DNA from 2 places in the Kribbella sp. CA-293567 genome. Region 1 is predicted to be linked to the other one. Evidence: riboswitches for the same ligand, from Rfam matches in the RefSeq annotation. Region 1 holds a riboswitch; the other holds the start of a gene.

Region 1 (4,756 bases):
GGAGGCGATGTGGAAGGCCTCGGCGATCGTACTGGCGATGTCGTTGGGGTCGTTGACCAGGAAGTTGTGCTTGGTGATCGGCATCGTGATGCCGCGGATGTCCGCCTCCTGGAAGGCGTCCGTGCCGATCGACGCGCTGGCGACCTGGCCGGTGATCGCGACCAGCGGCACCGAGTCCATGTACGCGTCGGCGATCGGCGTCACCAGGTTCGTCGCGCCCGGGCCGGAGGTCGCCATGCAGACCCCGGTCTTGCCGGTCGCCGAGGCGTAGCCCTGGGCGGCGTGGCCGGCGCCCTGCTCGTGACGTACCAGGATGTGGCGGATCTGGGTGGAGTCGAGCATCGGGTCGTACGCCGGGAGGATCGCGCCGCCCGGGATGCCGAAGACGGTGTCCACTCCGGCATGTTCCAGTGCGCGGATCAGAGCCTGTGCCCCGGTCAGCTGCTCACTCATGGTGCCTTCCCTTGGTCGTCACTGCTTCGTCACTGCTGCACGAAAGACTGCTGCTGTACAAAGAAAAAGCCCCCTGAGCCGGGTGGGCTGAGGGGGCGCGCTCGACTCTGAGGTCGCGTCAGTCGGCGCGCCGCACAAGTACGAGAAGAATCGATCGCATGCAGTCACCATCGCCGACTCCCCTTGATCCGGTCAAGCTCACCACCGGACCGTCCCACCATCCGAGACGCCCGTCTTACGTTTCAGCAGTCTAATCCTCCGCGCCACCCCCTCGCTCGGAGGGCTACCCCCGCGATCGGCGACTTACCCCCGGTTGGAACAGGGGGAGAGTCGCCGGTCGTGAGGGGAGGTTGGCTAGGTGCAGACGGCGCCTTCGGAGGCGGAGGTGACCAGGCGGCGGTATTTGCCGAGGACGCCCTTGGTGATCGCGGGCTCCTTCGGCGTCCACCCCTGGCTGCGCCGTACGAGTTCCTCGGGCTCCACGTGGAGGTCGAGAGTGCGGTTCCGGACGTCCAGAGTGATCCGGTCGCCGTCCTTGACGAAGGCGATCGGGCCGCCGTCCACGGCCTCGGGGGCGACGTGACCGACGCAGAGTCCGGTCGTACCGCCGGAGAACCGGCCGTCGGTCAGCAGCAGCACGTCCTTGCCGAGCCCCGCGCCCTTGATCGCGCCGGTGACGGCCAGCATCTCGCGCATTCCCGGACCGCCCTTCGGGCCCTCGTAGCGGATCACCACGACGTCGCCGGCCTGCAGCGAACCGTCCGCGACGGCGTCCATCGCGCCGCGCTCGCCGTCGAAGACGCGCGCCGTCCCCTCGAAGACGTCTTCGTCGAAACCGGCGCTCTTCACCACGGCACCGTCCGGGGCGAGGCTGCCCTTGAGGATGGTGATACCGCCGGTGCCGTGGATCGGCCGGTCCAGTGCGCGGATGATCGTGCCGTCGACGTCCGGCGGGGCGATGTCGGCCAGGTTCTCGGCCATCGTCTTGCCGGTGACCGTCAGGCAGTCGCCGTGCAGCAGGCCCGCGTCGAGCAGCGCGCGCATCACGACCGGGATGCCGCCGACGCGGTCGACGTCGGTCATCACGTAGCGCCCGAACGGCTTGAGGTCACCCAGGTGCGGAACCTTGTCGCCGACCCGGTTGAAGTCGTCGAGGGTGAGATCGACCTCGGCCTCACGGGCGATCGCGAGCAGGTGCAGTACGGCGTTGGTGGAACCGCCCAGCGCCATCACGACCGCGATCGCGTTCTCGAACGCCTCCTTGGTGAGGATCTGTCGCGCGGTGATCCCCTTGCTGAGCAGGTTGACCACCGCCTCGCCGGACCTGCGCGCGAAGCCGTCCCGGCGCCGGTCGACCGCGGGCGGCGCGGCTGAACCAGGCAGCGACATCCCGAGCGCTTCGGCTGCGGACGCCATCGTGTTCGCGGTGTACATCCCACCGCAGGCGCCCTCGCCCGGGCAGATCGCCCGCTCGACGGCGTCGACCTCCTCGCGGGTGATCAGACCACGAGCGCAGGCCCCGACCGCCTCGAAGGCGTCGATGATGGTGACGTCCTTGTCCCCGAGCTTGCCGGGCATGATCGAACCGGCGTACAGGAAGACACTGGCCAGGTCGAGGCGAGCGGCGGCCATCAGCATGCCGGGCAGCGACTTGTCACAGCCGGCCAGCAGCACCGAGCCGTCCAGCCGCTCGGCCTCCATCACCGTCTCGACCGAGTCGGCGATGATCTCGCGGCTCACCAGCGAGTAGTGCATGCCGACGTGGCCCATCGAGATGCCGTCGGAGACGCTGATCGTGCCGAACTCCAGCGGATAGCCCTTGGCCGCGTGGACGCCGTCCTTGACCGCCTTCGCGAGCCGGTCCAGCGACAGGTTGCACGGGGTGATCTCGTTCCAGCTCGACGCCACCCCAATCTGCGGTTTGACCCAGTCGTCGTCCCCCATCCCGACCGCACGCAGCATCCCCCGCGAGGCGGTCGCCTCCAGCCCATCGGTGACCGTCCGGCTCCGCGGCTTGATATCAGGCGTGTTCGACATACCGCTCACTGTAGGAGCGCCGGCCGGACAAGACTGCCGACCCCCTGTCCAGTACTACGCGGCCGGCCGTGCGGTCGGGGTCGCGGTTGGGGGTTGCGGCCGGTCACCTGTACTGCGTGTCAGCACATCCCGCCGGCGCATCCGGAGGCGCTAGGGTCCGGGTCTGCGGTCGTGACTGGCGAAGGTGGAGCACCACCGGGAAGCGACCGTTGCGGCAAGTAAAGGCGTCGTCCGCCTGGGCGCCTCCGATTCGTCCTCGGAGGCTCGCGATGCACCTGCGCTACGGAATCAACCCGCACCAGCCCGCCACTGTGTCGGCCCTGGGGCCGTCTCCCTTCACGGTGCTGCACGGCTCGCCGTCGTACATCAACGTGCTGGACGCCGCGAACGCGTGGCAACTCGTCCGCGAGGCGCGTCACGCGTTCGGCGTACCGGCGGCGACTTCCTTCAAACACGTCTCGCCCGCGGGCGCCGCCTTGGCCGGACCGCTCGACGAGACCATCCGTACGACGTACGCCGTCGGCACCACCTCGCCCGTCACCAGCGCCTACCTCCGAGCACGCGACGCTGACCCGAAGTCGTCGTACGGGGACTTCGTCGCCGTCTCCCACCCGGTCGATCGCGACCTGGCCGACGTGTTGAGGCGGCTGACCTGCGACGGCATCATCGCGCCCGGGTACGACGCGGGCGTGGTCGGCACGCTCTCGGCGAAGAAGCGCGGGACGTTCCTGATCCTCGAAGCCGACCCTGCTTTCGAGCCGCCGCTCGAAGAGGTCCGGGAGCTCTACGGCCTTCGGCTCACTCAGCATCGCGACGCCGAGCCGCTGACTCGCTCTCTGCTGGTCCCCGACCTCCCGGATCAGGCCGCGCGGGACCTTCTGCTCGGGCTGATCGTGCTCCGCTACACCCAGTCCAACTCGATCGCCTTGCTGAAGGACGGGATGGCGATCGGCATCGGAGCGGGACAGCAGTCCCGGATCGACTGCACTCGCCTGGCAGGGCAGAAGGCCGACACCTGGTGGCTCCGCCGCGCGATCACGGTCCGCTCCGACCTGCCGCTGTCTGCTCGCATCGCTCACCAACTGGCCGAGGTGGACCGCCTTTCCGCTGTCGATCGCGCCGCATGGCTGGACCGGCTGACCGAGGTCGCGATGACCTCGGACGGCGCGATCCCCTTTGCCGACAACATCGACGAGGCGCACCGCCACGGCGTACGCCACCTGGCCGAACCAGGCGGCTCGATCCGCTCGGCCGAGGTCACCACGGCCTGCGCCGCGGTCGGCATGACCTTGTCCCGCACGGGTATTCGCCTGTTCCACCACTAGGCCCGAGCATCAGCCGCCCGCCACGCTCGGCAGGATCAGCAGCTCGTCCCCGTCGGACAGCGGTGTGTCGAGCGCGTTCAGATCGCGAACGTTGTCGTTCCCGAGGAAGACGTTCACATGCCGGCGGAGCGCGCCCTGGTCGTCGGTCAGCCGCCGGCGCAGCGCTGGATGCTCGACCTCCAGCGCGGCGAAAACCTTGCCCACGGTGGGCTCGCCCGCCACCTCGACCTGCACCCGCTCCGCTCCCCCGGCGAATGGTCTGAGCACCGTCGGGAGTTTCACTGCCACGGACATCAGCCGAGCACCGCCGCGCGCACGGTCAGGACGTCGGGAAGATGGCGGGCGACCTCGACCCAACTGTCGCCCCCGTCGGCGCTCGCGTAGACGCAACCGTCCCGAGTACCGACGTAGACGCCCGCCTGATCCGCTTGGTCCACGCACAGCGCGTCTCGCAGTACGGGCGCGTACGACGGAACCTCGGGCAGCCCGTTCGTGAGGGCCTCCCAGGTCGAGCCCGCGTCGCGGGAACGGTAGACGCGGCACTTCGCGTCGGTGGGAATCCGGTTGCCGTCGGCAACCAGTGGGAAGACGTAGACGGTCTCCGGCTCGTGCGGATGCACCACGATCGGGAAGCCGAAGTCCGAGGGCAGGCCGTCCGCGATCGACTTCCAGATCGCGCCGCCGTCGTCGGAGCGGTAGACGCCGTGGTGGTTCTGCGCGAACAACCGTTCCGGTACGGCGGGGTGCCCCGCCAGCTTGTGGACACACTGACCGAACTCGGGATCCGGATCGGGCATGAAGTACGCCTTGATGCCGTGATTCGCCGGCTTCCACGAATCGCCGCCGTCGGTGGTCTGGTAGACCCCGCCGGTCGACATCGCGACGCTCATCCGTTGGGAGTCGGTGGGGTGCGGCAGCACGGTGTGGATCGCCTGACCGCC
Region 2 (4,756 bases), 1.2 Mb from region 1:
AGCTGGCCAGGACGGTCGGGGATGGTGACGAGGACCGGAACCAGCTCGATGTGCGGGGCGCCGTGCTTGCCCGGCACCCGGATCGCGCCGGAGACCCCACGGTTGAGTACGGCGGTCAGCTCGTCGGTCGCCTCTTGCTTGCCCAGGGCAATGAGAAGCCGGTCGAGCTCGTCGCGGATGCCTTCCAGCAGGCCGCTCAGCGCGGGTGAGTTGGCCGCGACGATCTGGGTCCACAGGCCCGGATCGCCGGCCGCGATCCGGGTGACGTCGCGGACGCCCTGACCGGACAGCTCGAGGTGGGCGGCGGGCGCGTCGACCAGCGTGCCGGCGGCCAGGGACGACATCAGTTGCGGGAGGTGCGAGACGCGAGCCACCGCGAGGTCGTGGTCGGCGACGGACAGCTCGACCGTCCGGGCGCCCGCGGCCTCGGCGAGGCGGCGGACCAGCTCGACCGCGTCGGGATCGCTGGTCTCGTGCGGGGTGATCGCCCAGGTCGCGCCCTCGAACAGGTCGGCCCGGCCGGCCAGTGGGCCGCTCCGCTCGGAGCCTGCCATCGGGTGGCTGCCGACGTACCGGGAGAGCTCCTCGGGGTTCGAGGCCAGGGCGCGCGCGTCGAGGAGCGGCTTCGACTTCACACTCGCCGCGTCGGTGACGATCGCGTCGGTCTGCTGGAGCTGCTCGACGATCACCGCGCCGACATGGTCGGGCGGGACCGCGACGACCACCAGCTGAGGCTCGATCTGGACCAGGCGCGAGCCGGCCCCGATCCGCTCGGCCATCAACGCGTTGTCGGGATCGGCGTCGACGAGCTCCACCACGACTCCGAGCCGGCCGAGCGCCAGGCCGATCGACGTCCCGATCAGGCCGGTGCCGACGATCCGGACCGGACCCCGCAGCTCGGTCACTGGGCACCGGTCAGGTCGGGGCGCAGACTGACGGCGCCGTGCAGGTAGACGTGCTGGATCTTGTCCCGGGACAACTGCGACTCGGCGTGCACCATCATCCGGACCACCCGCGGCAACGCGTGCGGGACGCTGATCTCCTGCATGCACATCAGCGGTACGTCGGTCAGCCCGATCTGCCGGCCGGCCACCGCCGGGAACTCCGACCGCAGGTCCGGAGTGACGGTGAACAAGATGCTGATCAGGTCGTCGGAGGCCACGTCGTTGGCCTCCAGCACGGCCCTGACCAGCTCCGCGGACCGCTCGAGCAGATGCTCGCGCTCGTCCACCTCGAGCTGGGTGGCCCCGCGGATCGCCCGTACCGCCACAGCAACTGCCTCCTACTTCGATGATCACCGGTTGTCTCAACACTAGGACAGATGGTCCACCGCGTGCGTCACCGTCTCGGATTCTGCGCCTCGGCCGCGTCGACTGTCTGCTCCAGCAGCAAAGCGATCGTCATCGGCCCCACGCCACCAGGCACCGGGGTGATCAGGCTCGCCACCTGCGCGGCCTCCTCGAAGTGCACGTCACCGACGTTGCCTTCGTTGTATCCGGCATCGATCACGACCGCGCCGGGCTTCAGCCAGTCACCGCGGACGAAGTTGGCCCGGCCGACCGCGGCGACGACCAGGTCCGCCGTCCGGACGATGCCGGCCAGATCACGCGTCCTCGAGTGCGTGTAGGTGACGGTCGCGTTCGATGCCAGCAGCAACATTCCGGCGGGCTTGCCGAGGATCGGGCTGCGGCCGATCACGACGGCGTGCGCGCCCTCCAGCGGGACGTCGTACGCCTGCAGCAACCGGAGGATGCCGCCCGGCGTACAGGAGACGAAGCCGGGTTCGCCGAACGCCATCGCGGCGAACCCGTGCATGGTGACTCCGTCGACGTCCTTGGCGGGAGCGATCGCCTCGAAGGCGGCCCGCTCGTCGATCTGCGCCGGCACCGGGTGCTGCAGCAGGATGCCGTGCACGTCGGGGTCGTTGGACAGCTTGTGTAGCTCGGCAACCAGTTCCTCGGTCGTGGTCGTGGCCGGCAGTACGACGCTGCGCGAGCCGATCCCGGCCTTCTTGCTGCGGTTCTGCTTCATCCGGACGTAGGTGGCCGAGGCGGGGTCGTCCCCGACCAGCACGGTCGCCAGACACGGCTGGACGCCGGTCTCGTCCCGCAACTTCCTGGCCCGCTCCCCCGCGTTGCTCACCAGCTCGGCGGCAAGGTCGGTACCGATCATCAGCTTCGCACTCATCAGCGCACTCCTCTGGACAGAAGACTCAATGCCCAGGCGCGCGGCTCGGCCGATCCGATCGGCAGACCGTTCCCCGGTGGTGACCCACCTCAACGCCAGTTGCGGTCCATCGAGCAGTTTACTGCCCGCCGACGAGACCCCTGCGCTGCTTCAACCCGTCAACGTGACGAAGCCGACCAGATCGCCGGACGACTGCTTTCACAGCAGGCCGGCGTGGTCCAGGGCGAAGTACGCCGCGTCGGTGCCGGTCATCGTGCCGGGGGTGCGGAGGTCGGCCAAGAACTCGGAAGTGCTGAGCTCGGCCGGGACGCAGTCCTCGAACTCGTCGAGGGACTGCTTGCCGTCCGGCCGGCAGCCGCGGGCGATCGCGACGTACTTGCGGAAGACCGAGGACGAGCCCGACCAGAGCCAGCCGACCACCTCGATCGAGTCGCAGGTGTAGCCGGTCTCCTCCTCCAGCTCACGCCGGCCCGCGTCGGCGGGATCCTCACCCGGGTCGATCAGGCCGCCGGGGAGGTTGGTGACGACGCGGTCAGGACCCGCGCGGAACATCCGCACGGTGACGATACGGCCGTCAGGAGTCAACGGAAGTACGGCGACGCCACCATTGACCCCGGCGTTCATCGCGGGGCCGAAGACGTCCCAGTCGGCTTCTCGGCCGTTCGCCATCCGGTAGCGCCGGCGGCGTACCGTCAGGAAGCCGTCGTACCCCGGCTCTTCGCCGAGCAGCACCCACGGCTGCGGATCCCCCGGACGTACGCCGTCCGCCCCGGACGGGTCCGGGGCGGACGGATCGGAGTTCGTCACAGCGGGCGGTCGGTGTCCGGGTCTTCCGGCGGGGCAATGGGAGTGTCGTCGGCGGGCGGCGCCACCGGGGCGTCTCCGGTCGATTCGCTCTCGTAGTTGCCGCCGTTGGCCTGGTCGGCCGCTTCGGCATGGGTCGCCGGCTCGGACGGGGAGGTGTCCGGGCGGGACTCGGCCAGGATCCGGGCCAGCGTCTCGTCCGAGATCCGCTTGAACTTGCGCACCTGGGTGCGGGTCCGGTCCAGGATCGCGACCTCGATCTGGTCCGGCTCGAGCTGCCGTACGTCGGTGCCGTCGTGCCCGAGGGCGTCCACCGCCAGGCGCAGCGCGCCCGCCAGCGAGATGCCCTCGGAGTAGTGCTCTCCGACGTACTCCGCGACCTGCTCGGCCGGGCCACCCATCACGGCGTAACCACGGACGTCCGCGATCGAGCCGTCGTAGGTGAGCCGGTAGATCGTGTCCTCGGCGGTGCTGGCGCCGACCTCGGCGACCAGGATCTCGACCTCGAGCGGCTTCTCACCACCGGAGGAGAAGATCGCGCCGAGCGTCTGGGCGTAGGCGTTGGCCAGCGCCCGGCCGGTGACGTCGCGCCGGTCGTAGGAGTACCCGCGCATGTCGGCCAGGCGCACGCCGGCGATCCGCAGGTTCTCGAACTCGTTGTACCGGCCGACGGCGGCGAAGGCGAGCCGGTCGTAGATCTCGGCCACCTTGTGCAGGGCCGGGGACCGGTTCTCCGCCACGAACAGGATGCCGTCGGCGTACTGCAGGGCGATCGCGCTGCGGCCCTTGGCGATGCCCTTGCGGGCGAAGTCGGCCCGGTCCCGCATCAACTGTTCGGGCGAGACGTAGAACGGCGTACTCATCTAGGGTGTCGTCCTCTATCAGTCGATGGTGGTCAGGTGATGGGCGCGGCGGGGCCGTCGGGGCGCTCTTGCCGAGCCGCCATGACGGTGTCGACCAGCCCACCGACCTCTTCGGCCGGGAGCCGCCGGTACCCGTCGGCGGTGACCACACCGATCACCGGGAAGATCCGCCGCAGCATGTCCGGACCGCCGGTCGCCGAGTCGTCGTCGGCCGCGTCCACCAGGGACTGGATGGCCACCGTGACGGTCTCGGTCTCGGTCAGGTTCTCGCGGTAGAGCTTCTTCAGCGCGCCACGGGCGAACAGCGAGCCGGAGCCGACGCTGTGGAACGCGCGCTCCTCGTACCGCCCGCCGGTCGGATCGTAGGAGAAGATCCGGCCGCCCTTGATGTCGTGGTCGTAGCCCGCGAACAGCGGCACGACGGTCAGGCCCTGCATCGCCATCGGCAGGTTGCCGCGGATCAGCGCGGTCAGCCGGCTGGCCTTGCCGTCGAGGCTGAGCGTGGTGCCCTCGAGCTTCTCGTAGTGCTCCAGCTCGACCTGGAACAGCCGCACCATCTCGATTCCGAGGCCCGCGGTGCCGGCGAAGGCCACGCAGGAGTACTCGTCGGCCGGGAAGACCTTCTCGATGTCGCGCTGCGCGATGATGTTGCCCATCGTGGCGCGCCGGTCGCCGGCCATCACCACACCACCGTCGAAGGTGGCGGCGACGATCGTCGTACCGTGCGGGACGTCCTTGCCGAAGTCACCTGTCCCCAGGTCGCGCCGTCCGGGCAACAGGTCGGGCGCGTGCCCGGCCAGGAAGTCCATGAAGGACGAGCCACCTGGGGTCAGGAAGGCTTCCGGCAACCGGCCGGAGGCATCAAATGTCATCTAGCGGTTCACTCCCCACCCTTTTGCACG

Evidence for each region. A riboswitch is a leader RNA that binds a small molecule or an ion and turns the genes downstream of it on or off. The one in region 1 is predicted to bind ZMP and ZTP.
Region 2: another riboswitch for ZMP and ZTP. It lies ahead of OX958_RS17310 (bifunctional 5,10-methylenetetrahydrofolate dehydrogenase/5,10-methenyltetrahydrofolate cyclohydrolase); the one in region 1 lies ahead of OX958_RS12280 (5-aminoimidazole-4-carboxamide ribonucleotide transformylase).

The regions. Positions count from the first base shown of each region.
Region 1 covers NZ_CP114065.1:2,554,339-2,559,094, reverse strand. The annotation lists gene OX958_RS12290 (acetolactate synthase large subunit) at 1-453, opposite strand, end outside; gene ilvD (dihydroxy-acid dehydratase) at 808-2,490, opposite strand; ZMP/ZTP riboswitch at 2,652-2,738, shown strand; gene OX958_RS12280 (5-aminoimidazole-4-carboxamide ribonucleotide transformylase) at 2,760-3,815, shown strand; gene OX958_RS12275 (ubiquitin-like small modifier protein 1) at 3,825-4,109, opposite strand; gene OX958_RS12270 (WD40/YVTN/BNR-like repeat-containing protein) at 4,109-4,756, opposite strand, start outside.
Region 2 covers NZ_CP114065.1:3,769,372-3,774,127, reverse strand. The annotation lists gene OX958_RS17320 (prephenate dehydrogenase) at 1-905, opposite strand, end outside; gene aroH (chorismate mutase) at 902-1,270, opposite strand; gene OX958_RS17310 (bifunctional 5,10-methylenetetrahydrofolate dehydrogenase/5,10-methenyltetrahydrofolate cyclohydrolase) at 1,339-2,187, opposite strand; ZMP/ZTP riboswitch at 2,211-2,300, opposite strand; gene OX958_RS17305 (NUDIX hydrolase) at 2,386-2,994, opposite strand; gene prcA (proteasome subunit alpha) at 2,991-3,854, opposite strand; gene prcB (proteasome subunit beta) at 3,887-4,726, opposite strand; gene OX958_RS17290 (ubiquitin-like protein Pup) at 4,735-4,756, opposite strand, start outside.